DNA from 2 places in the Brevibacillus sp. NSP2.1 genome. Region 1 is predicted to be linked to the other one. Evidence: riboswitches for the same ligand, from Rfam matches in the RefSeq annotation. Region 1 holds a riboswitch; the other holds the start of a gene.
What was found. A riboswitch is a leader RNA that binds a small molecule or an ion and turns the genes downstream of it on or off. The one in region 1 is predicted to bind S-adenosylmethionine.

Region 1 (10,191 bases):
CGATTTTCGCGCTTGCGCAAAAACCGGGCGCATTTTTCATATTCCTGCTCCACCTCTTGATAGCATTTGGGGCAAATGTCACGAACTGTTTGTACAAATAAAGCATCACACCGCGAGCAGTTTGCCAGCTTGCCCAGAGACATAAAAACAACCCCTTCAACATCCAGAAAGTTCATTCGGTTCCCGACTGCTGTATGCTTCCATGATATCGTAATTTTTCCAAACTGGCTATCTGTATATTGTCAAGGAATAAATTTCACAAACTGTCCCCAAATGTGCTCGCAATGTTCTTGCGCAGGAGCGGAGAGTCGATCCGGTTGTGTAAATATCGTCGATGAGAAGGATCTTCGGGGGAGTGGCGGGTAGGGGGATGCGGTTATTTGGGAGCGGAGCGGTATTGGGTTGTGTAGCTCTGTCGTGGCTGTTCGGGTTCGGATTGAAATTGGCATAGGCTGCTCTGTCGCCGCTATTCGAGTTCGGGGCGGTATTGGCGTGCGCAGCTCTGTTGCGGTTGTCCAGTTTCGGAACGGGATTGGCTTGCGAATCTCTCTCGCCACTTTTGGCTTCATGAGAAGTATGCGAGATGGAAGAACGCAGGCTGAACCAATTGCCAAACAAGAAATGAATCCCGGCTGCAAGTATGCTGGTCAGATTCCTATGATCGGCGCCCCGGCTATCAGAACGGCCACGGGCAAACCCAGGAAGCACCGCCCCCTCATTCCACGCAAAAGCCTCTCGCATGCTTTCCTGCCGGGATGCGCGTCCCCCCTGCTTGCTCAGCTTCTCCGTCTCTTTTATGCGTGTGAGCAGGGGCCTCACCGGAATCCCGGTTGCACTCCCCAAATAGGCTGCCAGCAAGTCCACCTGGTTGAATCCGCGCTCCTGCAGCCGCCTGGCATGAAGCGGGACAGTGGTGATGCAGGCAAAACGGGACGGAGTGTAAAAGCGAAAGGCCGCGATTGCCAAAAGCGTTCCGTAATAGCCAGCCAGGCGCTCATCTCCGCGGTATTTGAACAGGCTGAGCAGACTTTTGCCGTCTTGCTCGTACCGGAGCAGGCTGCGATTTTCCTTCAGGGGCTCGTCCACTTCCCTGACACAGTCGCGGCAGCGGCCCTCGCTGCTGTACGGCTCCGCTCGCATGTCCCGCCCGCACTGTCGGCAAAACTGCTCCCCGATGAACGGCAACGCTTCAATACAGCTTGCGCAGGCCGGGAGGTCGTGCAGCAAGCGATAGATCGCCGGATAGCTGACGGGACGGGATAGCCAGCTTGCACGCGCGCGGACAACGCCTTCTCTTTTGGGCGTATTTACACGCCCGCCGCAACTGACACATGTACTCCCCCTCATGAGTGCCCCCTTCTTTTTGCAAGCCTGCTCGCCAGTTGATTCATCCGCGTAATTTGCCTGACCGCCAGCTTGGGTGCCAGAGCGCGTTCTGTCTGCAAAAACAACACGGCGCCTGCCGGATCGTCGAACGCTCGGCCCACGCGGCCAGCAATCTGCACCAGAGAAGCTTCGTCAAAGACAGCGGCCTCCGCGCCGACGACAACGACATCGCTCTGTGGAATCGTTACCCCCCGCTCCAAAATCGTCGTCGTCACCATGAGGGTGTAGCGCTTTTGCCGAAAGCCGAGCACCTTTTCCTCGCGCATCAGGTCCGCAGCATGGACACCTGCCATCAGCTCGGCACGAGACGGCAGCCACTTTTGCAAATAGGCGAGCACTACCTCCACGTCATCTATGCGCGGAACGAAGACAAAAACTTGCCGTCCTGCCTCCAGCGAACGCTGCACCGCATCTGTCAATGCAGGCACTGCTCGATTCGCCCGAACGCGCTTGTGCAGTCCGCGGACCGTTAGAACCTCGGGAACGGGCAGGGGAAAGCCGTGATAGCGACCCGGCAAAAGGACGTGGGTGGCAGAAAAAAGCGGGTTGGCCGCCGTGCCATGCCGAGTTGAACGAGCGTTTGAAACGAGTCGTTTTTGCAAATAGCGGGGTGGGGTCGCGCTTAAATAAAGCAGCTTCCCCGCTTGGTGTACAGCTCTGGCCAGCGCCCGGTAGAGGACGGGATTATTGTGGTACGGAAACGCATCGGCCTCGTCGAGTACGACCAGCAAAAAGCGGCGATAATAGCGTAAAACCTGATGGGTCGTCGCGATCGTGATGTCGCTCTCCTCCCATTTTTCAGCGCTGGCGCCGTGGACGGCAATCACCCGCGCGTGGGGGAACACCCGTTGAATGCGAGGAGCCAGTTCCAGCACTACGTCTTTGCGCGGGGTAGCAATCAGCACGCGGCCTCCCGCCGCAAGTCCCTCTGCTACGGAAGGAAACAGCAGCTCGGTTTTGCCTGCTCCGCACACGGCCCAAATCAAAAACTCGGAAAGACCGGGGCGCGGATTCGCTACAAAACGCCGAGCGCGCTCAGCAGCTCTCGCCTGGTCGTCCGAGTAGCTGCCTGTCCACTCCAGCCGCGAAGGCTCCTGGCCTGTGCCCTTGTTGCTCCCGACAGGCAGAGAACCGCCTGCCGCAAGCAAAATATACGGCGTGCAGCACTTGCTCCTGCCCATCCCGAGGCACGTCGTACAGTATGCGCAGCCTTGCCCGCACGTATGGCAGTAGGTCAGCTCAACCTCGCGCCCCGCGCTTCCGCATCGCTCGCACGTCAGTACAAAGCGACTCTGCCGCCAGTTGCTGCACATGTCCATTCGCACTCCGGGAAGCCACCGCGCTCTGCCAGTCAGCACGTACCTGTGCAATACAGCGGCAAGATCATCCACTTCCACTCCGCGTTTCTGCAAAAGCGTCTCGACTTCATCCCAGAAAAGAGCGCGGCCATCCAGCAGTTCTCTCAAGGCAATGTCGTTTCTGTCTGCTGGCTTAGCGGGATAGGGTATAGCTTGCAGCCCATTATCCCGAGACAGGAATGGCTGCCTTGCCTCATGAGCCTGAGATGGAGATCGAGAACTTCTCCTGCTGCAATGGACAGACGTATCCGCGAGCCGATGTTGCAAAAACGGAGAGGCAGTTCTTCCAGAAACATCCACCCTCTCGCTCACACAATGAGCAGACTCGCGACTGAAAAGCTGTTCATCCCGCTCGCCCGCTTGCCTCACTTCCACGCTGCACGCTATCGCCTCCCACGCAAACCACGCTTCATGCTGCACGGATTGGCGCGGGTGTGGCTGATGCTCCCGGCTCCTGTGCCCTGCCTGCCTTCTCTCCACTTCCCGCCCGTATAGCGCGCTCGCCTCCCTGACCTTCGCCACAGCCAGCCCCCGCAGCTCCGCGACCAGCGCATCTGTCAGCTTGCTCCGCTCTCCCGCGCGCTTGCGCAACCGTTCGTTTATTTTTTCGCGCAAGGAAAAGGCCAGGGCAAGCGACGACGTCTTGCCGATCACATGCAGCACACAGCCCTCCCTCTCCTGCCAAAAAGCCCGATCGACAGAAAAGCTCGGCGTCACATACGTTTGGACTGGCGCCACTGCTTCTGTGCCGCATTTGATATACAGCAAGTACTCGCGCATTTGCCTCCCCCATTTCCGCTTGTGTTTTCTGCCACCATTGTGCAAAAAGACAAGGCAGGCCGGCAAATTTTTTTGCAGCGAACACAAAAAGGCCGCCGATTTGCTCGACAGCCCTGTACGTTTATTCAATTGCCCGCAAAAATCAGGCTCCTTCCCGCTTCTCCCGCAAGTCAATCACGATCGCTCCCGTCGCCAGCTCAGGCTGGCCGTCTGCCGCGCCAAAGCCGCAGCCGTACGGCTCTCGCGCCAAAATCGCCAGCATCCGGGGCGTATCGTCCGTAGACCCTTCTTCTATCAAGGTAATCCGGACAGGCTTGCCACTCCAGTAGGAGCGAAACAAAAGCTTTCTTACGGCACGCTCCAGCACCTGCTCCGAATTGTGTACCAACAAACGGTAGTGCTCTTGCGGGAGTTCGGTCATGCTGTTCATCCGACTGGTCCATCGCTCAGCTACCATCACCAGCAGTGAGGAGCAGCCAAAAGCCGCCAATAGCCATACAACCAGTTCTTCCATCACGGTCATACCCCCTCCTATACAAAGGTATGCCGAATGGCTTGAACAGGGTGCCAACCGGACGCGCAGCCTCGCCTTACAGCTTCACCCAGCCGTTTTTGATCGAAATGACAACCGCCTGTGTGCGGTCCTGGACATTCAGCTTTTGCAAAATGCTGCTGACGTGGTTTTTCACTGTCTTTTCGCTGATGAACAAAAATTCTCCGATAGCCCGGTTGCTTTTTCCTTCCGCCATCAACTGCAGCACTTCCCGCTCGCGGCGGGTCAGCGATTCGATCACTTTTGGATCGATCGTTTGCGATTCATCAACAGAGAAGCTGCGCTCGGCCGTACCCTCATTTTCGCTCAGGCGACGGAATTCCTCGATCAGCTTGCCCGTCACCTTCGGGTGTATGTAAGCGCCGCCGCTGGCTACCACGCGTACGGCATCCACCAGATCGCTGGTGCCCATCTCTTTCAGCAGGTAGCCGGACGCGCCGGAACGCAGCGTGCGATATACATAGCCCTCGTCGTCGTGGATCGAGAGCATGATAACTCGCGTGGAGGGACTCACGGAAATGACATTTTCCGCAGCAGAGACGCCATTGATGTTCGGCATGTTGATATCCATCAGCAGAACGTCTGGTTTGTGCTCCTCCGCAAGCAGAGCAGCCTCTCCGCCGTCCGCCCCTTCGCCGACGACCTTGAAGTCCTCTTCCATTTCCAAAATACGCTTAACGCCCTCGCGGAACAATTGGTGGTCGTCCACAATCACGATGCGGAGCTCTTGCTGTCTTTTATCCATGTTTCATCCCCCTGTGTACATAATCTGTATCGGTTCATATTTTTAACGGTATTTGGAAAATTACCTTTGTTCCTTCGCCAGGAGTTGATTGCAGATCCACACTGCCTTCCAGCAGTTGCACGCGCTCACGCATTCCCAAAAGCCCAAAGGAGTTGCCGTTTGCCATGCGCTTTTCCAGATCGAATCCGACTCCATCGTCTTTGACGACGAGACTTAGCGACTCCTGCAGAAACTCCAGCTTCACTTGTACCGAAGAAGCTCCAGCGTGCTTTTCCACGTTGTTCAAGCATTCTTGAACGAGGCGGAAAATCGCAGCTTTGACAGAGCTGCGCAGCGGTGGCTCCACACCAAATACTACCAGATCAATGGAAGCACGGATACGTTCTTCGCACGTCTGGATATATTTTTGCAGAGTGGGCACCAGTCCGAGGTCATCAAGAGCCATTGGGCGAAGGTCAAAAATAATCCGTCTTACGTCAGCCAGACTCAGGCGAACCATTTCCTTCAGCTCGTGAAGCTCCATTTGCGCTTCCAGAATGCGCTCGTTTTTCAGCATCCGCTCCACGATTTCAGAGCGCAGCACGACGTTTGCCATCGATTGGGCCGGTCCGTCGTGAATCTCGCGTGCGACACGCTTGCGCTCCTCTTCCTGGGCCTGGATGATCTTCAGCCCCATCAATTGAGTCTGTTTGGCCGATTCCAGCGCTTCTCCGATCTTGCTCAGGTCGCCAGTCAAGTAGCCGAGCACGACACTCATCTGGGAAACGAGCTTCTCGGCGCGGTCGATCGTTTCCTCCAGCGTTCGCAACTGTCGCTCCAGGTCGTTGCGACGGCGCTTCAGGTTGTTTTCCCGCTCGCGGTAGATGGACAGCTCCACCTGTATCCGGCTCGCTTCCTCGTAGGCGATGCGAATGTCGTCTTCCGTGTACATGTGGAAGTTGCGGCTTACCTGAACGAGCCTGTTGCGCGACTTTCGATAGGCCAGCTCCAGCGCATCGACCTTTTGGATGACCTTCGAGATCTCCTGCCGAAGCTCGTGCAAGTCAAACTTCAACGAGTTGCCTTGCTGTCTGGCACTTTCGGCTATATCAAAAATTTGGGTTTTACTCGTTTCCACAGTTTCAATGGTTCTCTTAATCACCCCATCCAGCACGCTGATGTCGATCACTTTGTTCATGATTGCTCTCCTTCGAACTCTTTTTTCGCTTTCGTGAACAACTGATGGAGTTTGACCTCATCTACATCTCGCAGGCCCACATCATTTCGTGGAATGGCGAACGGATCTACTCCCCTTTTGACAAAACCGGGTGTAGAAGTAAAGACATATCCGTAGCCTGCCTGTCGCGCTGTCTCCAGTACGATGGGATTCGTGTAGCCAAAAGGCAATGAAATCGTTTTTATCTCCCGGCCCATCCATTTGTTCAAGCCTGCACGAGACATACTGAAATCAACGTAGAGCCGATCCCTGTATTCTTTCTCATTTTCCAGTCGTTGTAAATCCTGCAAATAGACGGGAGCCGTCTCTGGCCCCATCTCTCCCCATTCATTCCGCGCTTCCTCTTCGTGCAGGCTGTACGTATGCGAACCGATATCAGCCAGCCCAGAGTGAAGCATTTCCATGACTTGTTGACGCGTAAGTGGCGTCGTCATGTTCTCCCGTTTTCGATCGGCTACATCTCGCAAGCGCCCTGCGATCACGAAGTTCACTGACGGGTAGCCGTATGTACGTAAGGTGGGAAAAGCCTTCGTGTAATAACTCTCATAGCCGTCGTCAAAGGTAATCAGGACAGCATTTTCGGTCGGCAAGCTCCCTGTATCCACAAAATGCAAAAACTCATCCAACGAGATCGGCTGCAAGTCGTTTTCGTGCAAAAACGACATATGTTTTGCAAATTGCTCAGGCGAAATGACGTAGCGCTGGCCTGATGCATCCGTGACTTGGTGATACGTCAGGACGACTACCTGATTGTTATACCACTTTTTCGGCTTTACCGTTGCTTTTTCGTTCTGCGTGACGTTTGGCTCAGCAATTTCCGCCTCGCTTATGCTTATAGACGTATCTACTTGGGGAAAAGGTTGCACTTTTTGGGCATTCTTTTTTGATTGGTAAAATTCACCAATCCCCAATGCAGACATAACCAGCAATAAAGAAATAACAAATACGGTCAGGAAGAGCCTTTTGTTCGGCAAAGAAACCCCTCCTCTACTTCCTCACTAGGAGATTCGACACAGTCCTACATTTTCCCTTCGCTTAAAGCCCACCAATAACTGGAAAATTTTCCCCGTAATAAAAAAAGAGCCCAGTAGCTTTACCAGGCTCTTTCTTTGTCGTTCTTATTTTGCCAGTTGCGCAGCTTCTTGCTTCAGAACTTCTGCTTTGTCTGTTTGCTCCCAAGGAACATTCAGGTCATTGCGTCCAAAGTGGCCATAAGCCGCTGTTTGTTTGTAGATAGGGCGACGCAGGTCGAGCTGCTTGATGATGCCAGCCGGACGCAGGTCGAAGTGTTTGCGCACCAGTTTCACCAGATCTTCTTCGGAAACGGTTCCTGTACCAAAAGTATCAACAGCGATGGATACAGGCTGCGCTACACCGATTGCGTAAGCCACTTGCACTTCGCATTTGTCAGCCAGGCCAGCAGCCACAATGTTTTTCGCTACGTAACGAGCAGCGTAAGCGCCGGAGCGGTCTACTTTTGTCGGATCTTTACCGGAGAACGCGCCGCCGCCGTGACGAGCGTAGCCACCGTAAGTGTCTACGATGATTTTGCGGCCAGTCAGACCAGCGTCCCCTTGAGGTCCGCCGATTACGAAGCGGCCAGTCGGGTTGATGAAGTATTTGGTGTCAGCGTCCAGCAGCTCAGCCGGAACAACTGGTTTGATAACTTGTTCGATGAGGTCTTGCTTGATTTGCTCCAAGGTAGTCTCAGGAGCGTGTTGAGTCGAAATCACGATGGTGTCGATGCGAACTGGCTTGTCCCCATCGTACTCAACCGTTACTTGCGTTTTGCCGTCAGGACGCAGGTAGGCGAGTGTGCCGTTTTTGCGAACTTCAGTCAAGCGGCGAGCCAGCTTGTGAGACATGCTGATCGGCAGCGGCATCAGCTCAGGTGTTTCGTTGCAAGCAAAGCCGAACATCAGACCTTGGTCACCTGCACCGATCGCTTCGATCTCAGCGTCGGTCATTTTGCCTTCGCGCGCTTCCAAAGCCTGGTCTACGCCGAGAGCGATGTCAGCGGATTGCTCGCCGATCGCAGTGATTACGCCGCAAGTGTCAGCGTCAAAGCCGAACTTCGCACGATCATAACCGATCTCACGGATCGTTTCGCGCACCAGCTTTTGGATGTCCACATACGTGTTGGTGGTGATTTCACCGGCTACGAGAACCAGCCCGGTAGTTACGGAAGTTTCGCAAGCTACGCGAGCGTTTGGATCCTTGGCCAAAATGGCGTCCAGGATGGAGTCGGAAATTTGGTCACAAATTTTATCCGGATGTCCTTCGGTTACAGACTCAGATGTGAACAGACGACGACCTTTTTGCAAAGCCATGAGAAAATACCTCCTTTGACCTCATACAAATAGTTTGGTAGCCGAGTCAGGATTTTATCGACGTAAACGCAAATAAAAAACCTTTTCCATCTTTTGGAGGAAAAGGTTTGAGCGCTTTTAGCTTCCTTCATCCTCTTATCGGCCAGAACAGATTTCCGTCCTGCTGGTTAGCACCGCTCCAGACGGTTGCCGGGCTTCATAGGGCCAGTCCCTCCGCCTGCTCTGGATAAGAGTATCCATTACGGATTATAGAATAATTGTTTTTTGAGGTGGTGTCAATAGACTTTTGCCAGAGCACCTCTTTGGCCGAAATCGCCCTGTACAAAACGCTGTTGGAATCGCCTGCGGGAAGCGTCTGAGGTGATCGAAGCCGCGTTTTCACAAGGACGATATAGCCATGCCATGCGTCTGTCGAACGCAAAGCGGAAAATTTTTTCTTACACTTGATACGATTTGGCGATTAATACAACAACCTCGGCCCGCGTAGCGCTGCCCTGTGGCTTGAAGAGCGAACCGTATCCGTTTAGCCAGTTTCTTGCCGTCAAAGCGCCGATCGCCGGTGCTGCCCAATGGCTGGCCGGAACATCGCGATAGCTCGGTGCGCTGCTGCTGTTCAGAGCCACGCCCTTCGCCCTGGCGATCATCGCGGCCATTTCCGCCCGCGAAACAGCTTGGTCAGGCTTGATCTGACTGTTTGGATACCCCTTCAAGACTCCGAGCTGATAAGCCACTCCAAGGGTGTTGTACGCCCAGTGCTTTTTTGGCAAATCAGAAAACACTTCCCGTCCGGAATACGCGCTGGCTACCTTCGAGCCGGTCGCGCGCATCGCCTGCAGCAGCATTGTGGCAAACTGCGCACGAGTTACTGCCTCGTTAGGCTTGAACGTCGCATCGCCGAAGCCTTGGACAATTCCTTTGGAGCTCAGCCTGGCGATCTCTGTGCGCGCCCAATGGTCGGAAATATCCCGATACCCCGAGACGAGGGGCTGCTGCGTGACTGTCAATTTGTATGCATCGTACTTGAACGGAATGCCGCTGTTCAGGCGCACGTAATACTTGCCTTTTGGCAACCGCAGGCTGAAAATCTCGCTGCCCCGATCGGACAACTCAGCCACTTCGTTTGTCGAAGCGAGCGCGTAGTTCATGTTTTTCTCGCTGTAAAGAGCGATGCGAAAACCGCTGGATACCGGAATAAACGGGGCTCGAATCGTGACGTACGAGTCTGTATTGAGCGTAAATTGAAACCAGTCTGCATCCGAAGCCGTCGGAATCGTTCCGGTCATGACCCCTCCAGCGGCTAGCGGCGACGCCCTGCTGTACGTATCATTCGGCTCGTTCAAATCTTTTTTCAGCGGGGTGAACCCGAGATCCAGGCGATATTCGCCGTTCACCGCATTTTGCTGATACTCGCTGACCCGAATGTAGTATTTTCCCGGGGAGACTTCCTTGCTCGCACGCTCCGACGGATTATCGCGGTCGACGTTGTCGTAGAGCGGGTCCCAAACCGTATTTTTTCCGGTTTCCTGCTTTCCTATGGCAAGCACCAGGTCCACCCGCTTGTTGTCGGGAGTCACCGTCACATCCATATGCCCGTATTCGCGGACGTAGTAGGAGAACCAGTCCTGGTCGCCCTCCTGGTGGAAGTTGCCCGTGACGCTGATCTGGTTGCCTACCAGCGGCCTTGCCGTCGCCATCGTATCGTTTGGCTCATTGCGGTCCGGGTTGATCGTGAACTTGCTCGTCAGCACGTAGGCAAACGAGTTGACGCCGCCGTTTCGCATCAGCTTGATGTTCATCCTGCCCGCTTTTGCCGGGACGGTAAC
Region 2 (10,191 bases), 190 kb from region 1:
TCTTGCTGATACGATCCGGCCGTCCCGACGCGGATGATGACCTGTACGCCACCCTTCGCCAGTTCTTCAAAGCATACAGCCGCTCCAGGCGAACCGACGCCGTGGCTGACTACCGCTACCTCCGTGCCCCTCCAGCTTCCGGCATAGCTGTGGTACTCGCGATTTTCCCCAATTTGCCGCGTGTTTTCCAGCTTGGAGGCGATCAAGGCAGCGCGTTTCGGATCGCCGCAGACGATAGCGCGTTTTGGCAGTTGTTCCGGGTCTACTTTCAGATTGGTCAGCATCTCAATCAAACTCCTTTTTCTCCCATTCGTCTTCCGGGATCGGCAACGCCTCACCGGAAAACCGCTCTTCGCGGAACGGGTCTGCGATCAGGTGAAAGCCGTTTTGCTCCCAGAAGCCGGGCTTGTTTTCGCGCATAAACTCAATGCCGCGCAGCCACTTCACGCTTTTCCAGAAATACAGGTGCGGGACGACCAGGCGCAGCGGCCAGCCGTGCTTGTCCGTCAGCGGCTCCCCGTCAAAGGAATGGGCCAACAGCACATCGTCGCGCATCAGGTCGGCCAGCGGCACATTCGCCGTGTAATCGTGATCGCCGTGCAGCATGACGTAGGACGCGGCGGGCACGACACCGATTGCCTGCAAAAAATCACGGAAGCGCACGCCTGTAAATGCATTGTCAAACCGCGACCAGCGCGTCACGCAGTGAATGTCGCTTTTCACCGTCACCTGCGGCAGCGCCATGAGCTGTTCGTAGTTGAGCGTAACTTCCCGGTCGACCTCGCCAAACACGCGCAGCGTCCAGTCCTTCATGTCGTAGGTGGGCACTTCGCCCTCGTGCAAAATAGGAAAGCGCTCTGTCAATACTTGTCCTGGCGGAAGCCGTTTGGCCAATGCCGGGTCGACCGCCGGCACCTTCATCCGTTTGATCCGATCTGCCTTGTTCATGTTGCGTACCCCCTTGGTCTTTGCTGACTGCACCCTCCTTTTACCGGGTGCTCTGCTGATTATGGCTGGCGCCTTGCATCCGATCCTTCAGGAAGAACATCGCCACCACCGTGAGCAAATACGGCAGCATCGAAGTAAACTGCGTCGGAAGCGAGAAGCCTTGCAGACGAATGCTCAGCGCATCCATCAAGCCGAACAGGAAGCTCGACGCCAAAATTCCCAGCGGGTGAGACTGCCCCATCATCATCGCGACCAGGGCGATAAAGCCGCGACCCGCGGTCATCCCTTCCGAAAACATCGTCACTTGCCCCAAAGAAAGCTGCGCTCCGGCAATCCCGCACAAAGCGCCGCACATGACGATCGCGAGCACCTGCAAGCCTGCTACCTTCAACCCAAGGCTGCGGGCAGCCACCGGATTGGAACCGACGGCGAGAACCCGGAAGCCGGTAACCGTCTTGTAAAAGAACAAATAGAGCGCAATCGCGGCCACAAACGCGAGGTAGACGAGCGGCGAATGCCCCGATACGACCTCGCCCACGACCGGAATGTGCTGTAGCCCCGGAATGTCCCACTTCGGCAAGCCTGCCATGTCTTTATCGTAAAAAGCTCCCTTGACGCCAAAAATCGCCCGCAACGCAAACGTCGTCAAACCGAGCGCGAGGAAATTGATCGCCACCCCGACGACGATCTCGTTTGCTTTCAGCTTGATCGTCATATAGGCAAACAGCAGGGAAAAAAGAACGCTCGTCAGCGCCGCGATCAAGATTGCGAGGAACAGATTCCCGGTAAAGTGATTGCCGACGATGGCGGAAAAGGCGCCAACGAGCACCATGCCTTCCAGACCTACATTAAAAATGCCAACCCGCGCGCACAGCGCTCCCCCCAATGCCGCGAGCAAAATCGGCGTCACCATCCGAATGGTAGAACTGACGAGGGACCAATCAAGCAGCTCCATGAGATTCTCCCCCTTTTGCTTTCCGCTTTTTCCACCAGTCGTAGCTGAATTTAGCCGAGATAAACAGGATCAGCACGGCTGAAATCACGCTGGCCAGCTCCAGCGGTACCTCTGTGTTGCGCTCCACGCCCATCGCTCCCGTCTGGAACGCAGCCAGCAGAATCGAGGTAAACACGACACCCACCGGATGGGAGTTCGCCAAAAGCGTTGCCATCAGCCCTGTCCAGGCGAAGTTCGGCACCGTCAAAGCGCCGTCGACAAAACGATAGTGCGCCCCCAGCACCTCGACCGTTCCTGCCAGGCCGGCCAATCCGCCGCTCGCAAACATGCCCGTCAGCATGACGCGAATGCGGTTGATCCCCCCGTACTGGGCAAACAGCGGGTTTTGTCCGAGCATTTTCACTTCATAGCCAAACGGCGTAAAGCGAATCACCCAAAACAGGATCGCGGCACCGACGATGGCAAACAAAAAGCCCGCGTGCACGCTCATCCCCGCAAACAACTTGGGCAACCAGACGCTTTTATCGAGCATGACCGTCTGCGCCAGCGCCGCCGAACCGCTGCGGTCGCGAAACGGCTCGGTTACGAGGTAGCTTGCGAACAGAACGGCGATATAGTTGAACAGCAAGGTGGAGATGAGCAGCGGTATGCGGAATCTCGCCTCCATAAAGCCCGGCAGCAGCGCCCACAAACCGCCTGCCGCCATCCCCGTGAGAATCGCCGCCACCAGCTTCACGACTCCCGGTGCGGGCAAATAGATCGCCACGAGCGTAGCGCTGATCGCCCCGAGCACCATCTGTCCTTCTGCCCCCAGGTTGAACACTCCCGCCCGAAAAGCAAGCGACAGCCCCAAGGCGATCAGCATGATCGGCGTCGCTCTCGCCAAGGTAGAGGTGAAGAAGTAGAAGCTGCCGAAGGCCCCTTTCCACATTTCCTGATACGTGCCCAGGATAGATTCCCCTACCGAAGCGATGACGAGCGCCCCGATCAACAGCCCGATGACAACCGCCAAAAGCGGCTGAACCAGTGATTTACCCAGCTCTTTGATTGCTGCCATGAACGCTTCCTCCCGCCATTAACACGCTGATTTTTTCCTCGGTTGCCTCTTTGCGCGAAAGCTCTCCGGCGATCCGCCCTTTGTACATCACCAAAATCCGGTCTGACAGCGCCAAAATTTCCGACAGCTCGGACGAAACCAGCAAAATTCCGTCGCCTGCGTTGCGCTTGTCGATCAGCGCCTGATGGATGTACTCCATCGCGCCGATATCGACACCCCGGGTCGGCTCCGCCGCGATCAAAAACGGAGTCTCATGTCCCAGCTCTCGCGCCACGATCAGCTTTTGCAGATTTCCGCCCGACAAATTCCCGGCCAGCTCCTGAAGCTGTCTGGAGCCTGTCTTGATCGCGAACTTTTCTACCCAGCCTCTGACGACCTGGCGAAAAGCTTCCCGCCGCACGACGCCGCGCCGATTGAACGCAGGCTTTCGCTGATAGCCCATCAGCGCGTTTTCCTCGACGCTCTCCAGCTTGGCCGTCCCCCACAAGTAGCGATCTTCCGGGATGTGCGCCAAGCCCGCCTCGCGAATCGTCGCGACAGTCTGGTTGGTGACGTCCTTGCCGCCCAGCCGAATCGTTCCCTCCTGTGCCGTCCGCAAGCCGCTGATCGCTTGCAGCAGTTCGGACTGGCCGTTGCCCGATACGCCCGCGATGCCGACGATTTCCCCGTGATGCACGGTAAAGCTGACCCGGTCGAGCAGCGTCTGTTTTTCCCGAACCGTCAAGTTCTCCACCTGCAAAAGCGGCCCCCGCTCCAGATCGACGCGCTCGCTCAGCTCCCGCAGCTCGCGTCCGACCATCAGCCGGGCCAGATCGTCCACATTCGTCTCGTTACGCGCTACCGTGCCCGTCACCTTGCCGCCGCGCAACACCGTGATCCGATCTGCGACCTCCATCACTTCCTGCAGCTTGTGCGTAATCAAAATGACGCTCTTCCCGCTCTCCGCCAGATGGCGGATCGTCTGCAACAGCTCGCGAACTTCAAGCGGCGTCAGCACGGCAGTCGGCTCGTCCAGCACGATGATGTCCGCTCCCTGGTACAGCACCTTGAGAATTTCCACACGCTGCTGCTCGCCGATGGAGCAGTTGGACACTCTAGCCTGTGCATCTATCGGAATCCGGTACTGCTCGCTTAGTGCGCGGACCTTTTCCACGGCGTCCTTCCGGCGGAAAAATCCGGCCTGCTGCGGCTCGTAGCCGATCACGATATTTTCCGCCACGCTAAACTCGCCAAACAGCATGAAGTGCTGGTGCACCATCCCGATCCCGCTGCGAATGGCGTCCTGCGGCCCGCGAAAAGCGACAGGCTTGCCGCCTAGCACGATCTCGCCGGACGTAGGCTGCTCCATGCCGTACAGCATCCTCATCAGCGTCGTCTTGCCCGCGCCGTTTTCCCCGACGATGGCGTGGACTTCTCCCGCAGCAAGCGAAAACGAGACCTTGTCGTTTGCAATAAAATCTCCGTATTTCTTGGTCATGGCCCGCATTTCCAAACGATCGGTCATCCTTGCTCCTCCTTCTTTGCGCCTAGCCTTTCTCTTCCTTGCCTCTGCTCCTTGCCTTGCATATAAGGAAGACCGACTACACAGTTGTAGTCGGTCACAATCATGCACTGTGCGCTAGCTGTTAAAACGAGTCTGGCACTTTGCGGGTACCAGCGATGATCTCCTCGCTGATCGCTTTTACTTTGTCCACGACTTCCTGGCCAATAAAAGCGTTCAGAGGCGTCTGGCTCTCGTGCGTCACATACGTTACGCCTACGCCTTTTTCTTTCAGGCCGTAAGTGACAACGCCCGGCTTGAACGAGCCTTCTACGAACGACTTCACGGTTTCATACGCAGCGGCATCTGTCCCTTTGAGCTGGGACAACACGATGTGCTCAGGGTCGATCGTGGTGCGGTCAACGTCCTGTCCCGATGTATAGAAGCCTTTTTCCTTCGCGGCCTCGAACACGCCGAGGTCGCCTACTGCTGCCGCTCCGTTGATGAAGTCGGCGCCTTTGGATGCTTGCAGCAGCGCCAGCTCCTTCGCTTTTGCCGGGTCAGAGAAGCTTCCTACGTAGTTCACCAGGAACTCCGCGTTTGGATTGGTTGCTTTCAAGCCTTCCTGGAAGCCGCCTGTCCATTTTTTCAACAGCGGAATATCCATGGCGACAACCATGCCGACCTTGTTTGTCTTCGTGGCAAGACCTGCCGCAGCGCCCATCAGGTAAGCCGCTTCCTGCTCGCGGAAGGTAACGCTGCGCACGTTTGGCAAATCTACTACGGTATCAATAATCGCGAAGTTGCGGTCAGGATTTTCGGCTGCCACTTTTTTCAGCGCGTCTTCCGCTTCAAAAGAAGAAGTGATAATCAGATCGTAGTTTTCCGCTACCGCAACGCGCAAATTTTCTTCGATGGCGCCGTGGTCAGTAGACTCGATGCTTTTTACTTCTGCGCCAAATTCCTGTCCTGCTTTTTTCGCGCCTTCGTCCATTTGCTGGAAGAACGGGTTTACCCCGATTTTTTCCGGCAAAATCAGCGCAATGCGCTTCTTCGCCGCGCCTTCTTGCCCTGCCGCTTCTTCTTTTGGCTTGTCAGCAGGCGCATTTCCGCCAGCCGAACAGCCCGCAGCCAAAACAGCAAAAGTGGTGAATGCTAACAACAACTTCTTCATGGTGTCTTCCGCTCCCATCCGAACGTTCTACGTTTTTTCTGTATCCTACTACGTAATGTACGGCTTTTTTCCGAAAAAATCAATATTAAACACGAATATTTTGCAATAAAAATATTTTATCGTTCGTGTATTACCCCTCCTGACAACAAAAAAACTCTTCCCGAAGGAAGAGTTTGCGTCCGAAGCCGTCCTCTTCCTCATCTGTCAAAACCCCGGTACAGGTTTTGCAGGAATTGGCACCTTTCTGTCCATGTCACGCATGTCCAGTGGTTGCCGGGCTTCATCGGGCCAGTCCCTCCGCCGCTCTCGATAAGGAGATAAAAACTATCAAGTTACAATGCATTCATTCTAGCAGAACAAACTGAAAAAGCAATTGTTTTTTCAGACTGTTCTCGCCAATTTTACACTTTGGCGCCTATTGTCTGTGAAACGTTTCCTGCAGCCGATGCGACAGATTGTTCAGCTCCCCCAGCTCTTCGGTAATTTCCCGCACCTTTTGATGCTGGTTTTCCGCTGTGGCGAAAAGCTCCTCCAGATTGGCGACCGACTGCTCGGTGACAGCGGTAATGGTCGACATTTCCATCGCCACTTCGCCCGAGCGCATTTTTACCCGGTTCATGCTGGAGCCGACCTGCTCCGCTGCCTGCAGGAAGGCCATCATGCCGGAGCGCACCGCCTCGATCGACGCCACTGTTTTCACAGCCAGCTCCTGGCCTTTTGCCACCGAAGCTTCCCCGTTGCTGATCTGCTGTACAGCGTTCTCGCTTTCCTGATGGAGCGATTTGAGAATCTCGGTAATTTCCTGTGTAGCGGTTGCGCTCTGCTCCGCCAGCTTGCGCACCTCGTCTGCCACCACGGCGAAGCCGCGGCCGTGCTCGCCTGCACGCGCCGACTCGATGGCGGCGTTTAGCGCAAGCAGGTTCGTTTGTGTCGCAATCTGGTTGATGGCTCCTACGATTTCCTCGACCCGATTGGCCTGGCGGTTGAGCTGGTGAATCGTCGACGCTGCCACGTTGACGGCAGAAACGATCTGTTCCATTTGCTGCGACAGCTCTTTCATCATGTCGACGCTTTCTTTCAGGCGGCGGTTGTTCTGGTCGGACTCGCTCTTCATCGCGTTCGTCTGCGTGGTGACCGCCACGATCTCCTGGTCGATCGACTGCACCTCTTCCTCGATCTTCACTGTCGAGTTCGCCTGCGACTCCATGCCCGTCGCCACTTCCTTGAAGGCGATCATCATTTCATCCGTATTGCGTTTCGTTCCTTCGGCATGCTCGTGTACGTGCTCTGTCGTACGGTCGATCTGCTCGGTCATCTGTTGGATATGGACGAGCATCTCTCCCAGGCGACGCTCTTTTTCTTCCGCTTCCTGGCGGGCGATGTTTGCCTTCTGCAAGGACGCTTGTCCCGCCAGACAGAGGTACGTCACCGCTCCCATCATCATCAGAATCGCCATGATGCGTAGCACCAGATTCAGCTCGGTGAAATCGCCGCTGAAAATCTCGTACGATCCTGTGTAAAATCCGACCAGCGTCACGATGATTTGCGCAATTCCGGCTGTCACTACGAGCTTCCAATCCAGGTAAGCCGCGAGAAAACCCATGACCACAAAAGCGAGAAACGTAACTTCTGGATACGTCGTGAAATGATCGAACGAAATCGCGTAAAACATAAGTCCGATCGCTACCAGATAACGAATGACATGGCTGTCTCTTTTGATGAAGTAAAAAGGCGAAACAATAAGGGTGACCAGCAATCCGAGGGACGTCACTTTCCAGAAATTAGCGTCGACTTGATAGGCAATGAGTCCCGCCATCCACAGATGGTTCCATAGGATAAAAATCATAAAGCCTTCTTTGTCCGTTAATGTGTTGCGAACCAATTGAATCATAGTTGCCCCCCTTTTCCCTGCTACTTATGTATCGGATTCTTTTTCCATTATATCGCGCTCAGATTGACTAATTTGTGAAAAAAGTGAGAACAGCCAAAACCAGTGACGAATAGGCTACTATCATACCCCTTATTTTAAGACATCTGGAAAGGAACTAAGAACCGTGGAAGAACAACGCAATCTTTTGCCAGCCACCGTGCTGACGCGGACGATCCAACGTCCGAATACCACGATTTATTACCCGCAACTGGCGGGGCTAGCCAATCAGCAAGCAGAAAAAGACATCAACCGCGCCATTTTGCAAACGGTCCAAGGATTGATTCACGAACAGCAACGGGTACAAGTACCGGGAAATACCCAAATGCAAGGAAGCTACGAAATCAAAACGAACGAGCGCGGCATTTTCAGCGTCACCATGAGCAATTACGCGTACACTCCGCAAATGGCCCACGGCATGACCTTCCTCGGGTCGGTGACGGCAAACATCCATACAGGCAAGCTCTATACGCTGCGCGAGCTGTTCAAGCCGGGCAGCGACTACGTCAACGTCCTGTCCGCGAACATCAAACGCCAGATCGAGGCGCGGCAAATCCCGACGCTGAACGGTTTTACCACGATCAAGCCCGATCAAGATTTTTACGTTGCCGACAAATCATTGGTCATTTACTTCCAACTGTACGAAATCACCCCGTACTATGTCGGCTTCCCGATGTTTCCCATCTCCATCTACGAGTTGGAGCCCATCATTGACGAAAACGGGCCGCTTGGCATTTTGGCTGCCGATTAACAGCCCTCCTTTTACCTTCTTCCCCGAGCTGATGCCCTTGAAACGGCATCGGCTTTATTTTTGTCAGAAAAACGCCTTCTTTTCCACTCGAATAAACATTTACTTATATGTCCTGAACTGCTACTATGTTATTTGTACATATTTACTTAAGCAATCAAGCGCTTCGTCTTTCGAACCAGCTTTTCCTGGAGGTCTGATATCATGCAACATTACGGTCACAAGATCGGCCAAGCTGCCAGAGTCTTCAGTAAAACATTGAATGGAATCATGTCCCCGATGGGATTATATAGCTCGCAATGGAGCATTATTCTTTGCCTGCACTACCGCAACTCTTTGACGCAGGTGCAACTGAGCAACTACCTGAATGTCGAAGCCCCGACGATTACCCGGACATTGACCCGGCTGGAAGAGATGGGCTGGATCATCCGCTCAGAAGGCGACGACAAGCGGGAACGGTACGTGTCGCTCTCGCCTGCGGCAATCGAGCGTTTTCCCCAGTGGCTGCAAGCGGCGCGCGATTTGGAAGCGGTTGCCTTGCGCGATCTGGACGAGAACGAGCTTGCCGTCTTCAACCGGGTGCTGAAAAAGATGACGGAAAATTTGAATACGCAAGCGTAGGCTTGTTTTTGATACGACGACACGACAAAAGGGCTTCTACTCCTGAGCGGCTAAGCAGCCGTGCTCAAGCAGAAGCCCTTTTCCCTATTGCGGGTTGCTGTTTACATCATCCGTTTGACCATGCTGCGCGCCATCCAGACGCCTGCCGCACCCGCCTGCGCCAGTCCGCGCGTGATCCCTGCCCCGTCGCCCCCGCAGAACAGTCCTTTGATTTCCGTCTCAAACTCCTCTGTCAGCTTGGGACGCGCCGAGTAAAATTTCGCTTCGACGCCGTAAAACAGCGTGTGCTCCGAGGCAATTCCCGGCGTGACCTTGTCCAGCGCTTCCACCATTTCAATGAGGCTTTTCATCGTATTGTAAGGCAGCACCAGTCCGAGATCGCCCGGCACGGCTTCCTTCAAGGTCGGCTCGAGGAAGCCTTCCTTGATCCGCGCTTCCGTAGAGCGGCGCGCCCGCAAAATATCGCCGTACTTTTGCACGATCACGCCGCCGTTGGACAAATCGTTGGCGCGTTTGCATATCTCGCGCGCGTACTCGTTCGGCTTGTCAAAAGGTTCCGTGAACGTATGCGAAACGAGCAGCGCGAAGTTCGTATTGGTCGAGCCGAGCGCCGGGTCTTTGTAGGAATGCCCGTTTGCCGCCATGACCCCGCTGTGGTTTTCCACGACGACGTGCCCGGACGGATTGCTGCAAAACGTGCGGACCCGCGTGCCGACGGATGTGTTGAAAATAAACTTGCCCTCGTACAAATGCTCGTTGATTTCGCGCATGACGACATCGGACGTCTCTACGCGCACCCCGACGTCCACCTGGTTGTTGTACATTTTCAGGCGGCGCTTTTTCAGGATGTTGGTCAGCCAAGCCGAGCCGTCCCGGCCAGGTCCGATCACGACAAAGTCACTCTCGTACTCTCCCCCGTTTTTCAGGACGACGCCTCTCACGCGATGGCCGCCGTCTTCCTTGACCGTCAAAATGTCCTCGACCTCGGTCTTGAACATCATGTCGATCCGTTCCTTCAAATATTCAAAAATCGACTGCAAAATCTCCAGGTTTTGCTCTGTGCCCAAATGGCGCACCTGTGCGCGCAGCAGCTTGAGCCCTGCCGCGTACCCGCGCTGCTCGATGCTTTTGATCGTCTCTGTCGTCGGATCGGTAATCGTGCGGGTCGCGCCGTGCTCCAGGTTGATTTCGTCGACGTATTTGATTAGACCAAGCACAGTGGAAGGACTGAGGTAATCCGTCATCCAGCCGCCGAACTCCGTCGTGATGTTGAATTTGCCG

Region 2: it holds a riboswitch for S-adenosylmethionine, as region 1 does, so the genes downstream of both, M655_RS02145 (BMP family lipoprotein) here and metK (methionine adenosyltransferase) in region 1, are expected to answer to the same signal.

What each region holds. Positions count from the first base shown of each region.
Region 1 covers NZ_CP048274.1:619,392-629,582, reverse strand. The annotation lists gene M655_RS03050 (TIGR03826 family flagellar region protein) at 1-143, opposite strand, end outside; gene M655_RS03045 (ComF family protein) at 229-1,347, opposite strand; gene M655_RS03040 (helicase-related protein) at 1,344-3,524, opposite strand; gene M655_RS03035 (hypothetical protein) at 3,667-4,047, opposite strand; gene M655_RS03030 (response regulator) at 4,115-4,822, opposite strand; gene M655_RS03025 (sensor histidine kinase) at 4,857-5,999, opposite strand; gene M655_RS03020 (polysaccharide deacetylase family protein) at 5,996-7,012, opposite strand; gene metK (methionine adenosyltransferase) at 7,157-8,368, opposite strand; SAM riboswitch class I at 8,501-8,601, opposite strand; gene M655_RS03010 (S8 family peptidase) at 8,806-10,191, opposite strand, start outside.
Region 2 covers NZ_CP048274.1:428,121-438,311, reverse strand. The annotation lists gene M655_RS02170 (nucleoside phosphorylase) at 1-284, opposite strand, end outside; gene M655_RS02165 (sulfite oxidase-like oxidoreductase) at 286-948, opposite strand; gene M655_RS02160 (ABC transporter permease) at 989-1,903, opposite strand; gene M655_RS02155 (ABC transporter permease) at 1,890-2,960, opposite strand; gene M655_RS02150 (ABC transporter ATP-binding protein) at 2,935-4,464, opposite strand; gene M655_RS02145 (BMP family lipoprotein) at 4,586-5,614, opposite strand; SAM riboswitch class I at 5,809-5,930, opposite strand; gene M655_RS02140 (methyl-accepting chemotaxis protein) at 6,030-7,505, opposite strand; gene M655_RS02135 (DUF3298 and DUF4163 domain-containing protein) at 7,669-8,292, shown strand; gene M655_RS02130 (MarR family winged helix-turn-helix transcriptional regulator) at 8,494-8,910, shown strand; gene M655_RS02125 (NAD(P)/FAD-dependent oxidoreductase) at 9,012-10,191, opposite strand, start outside.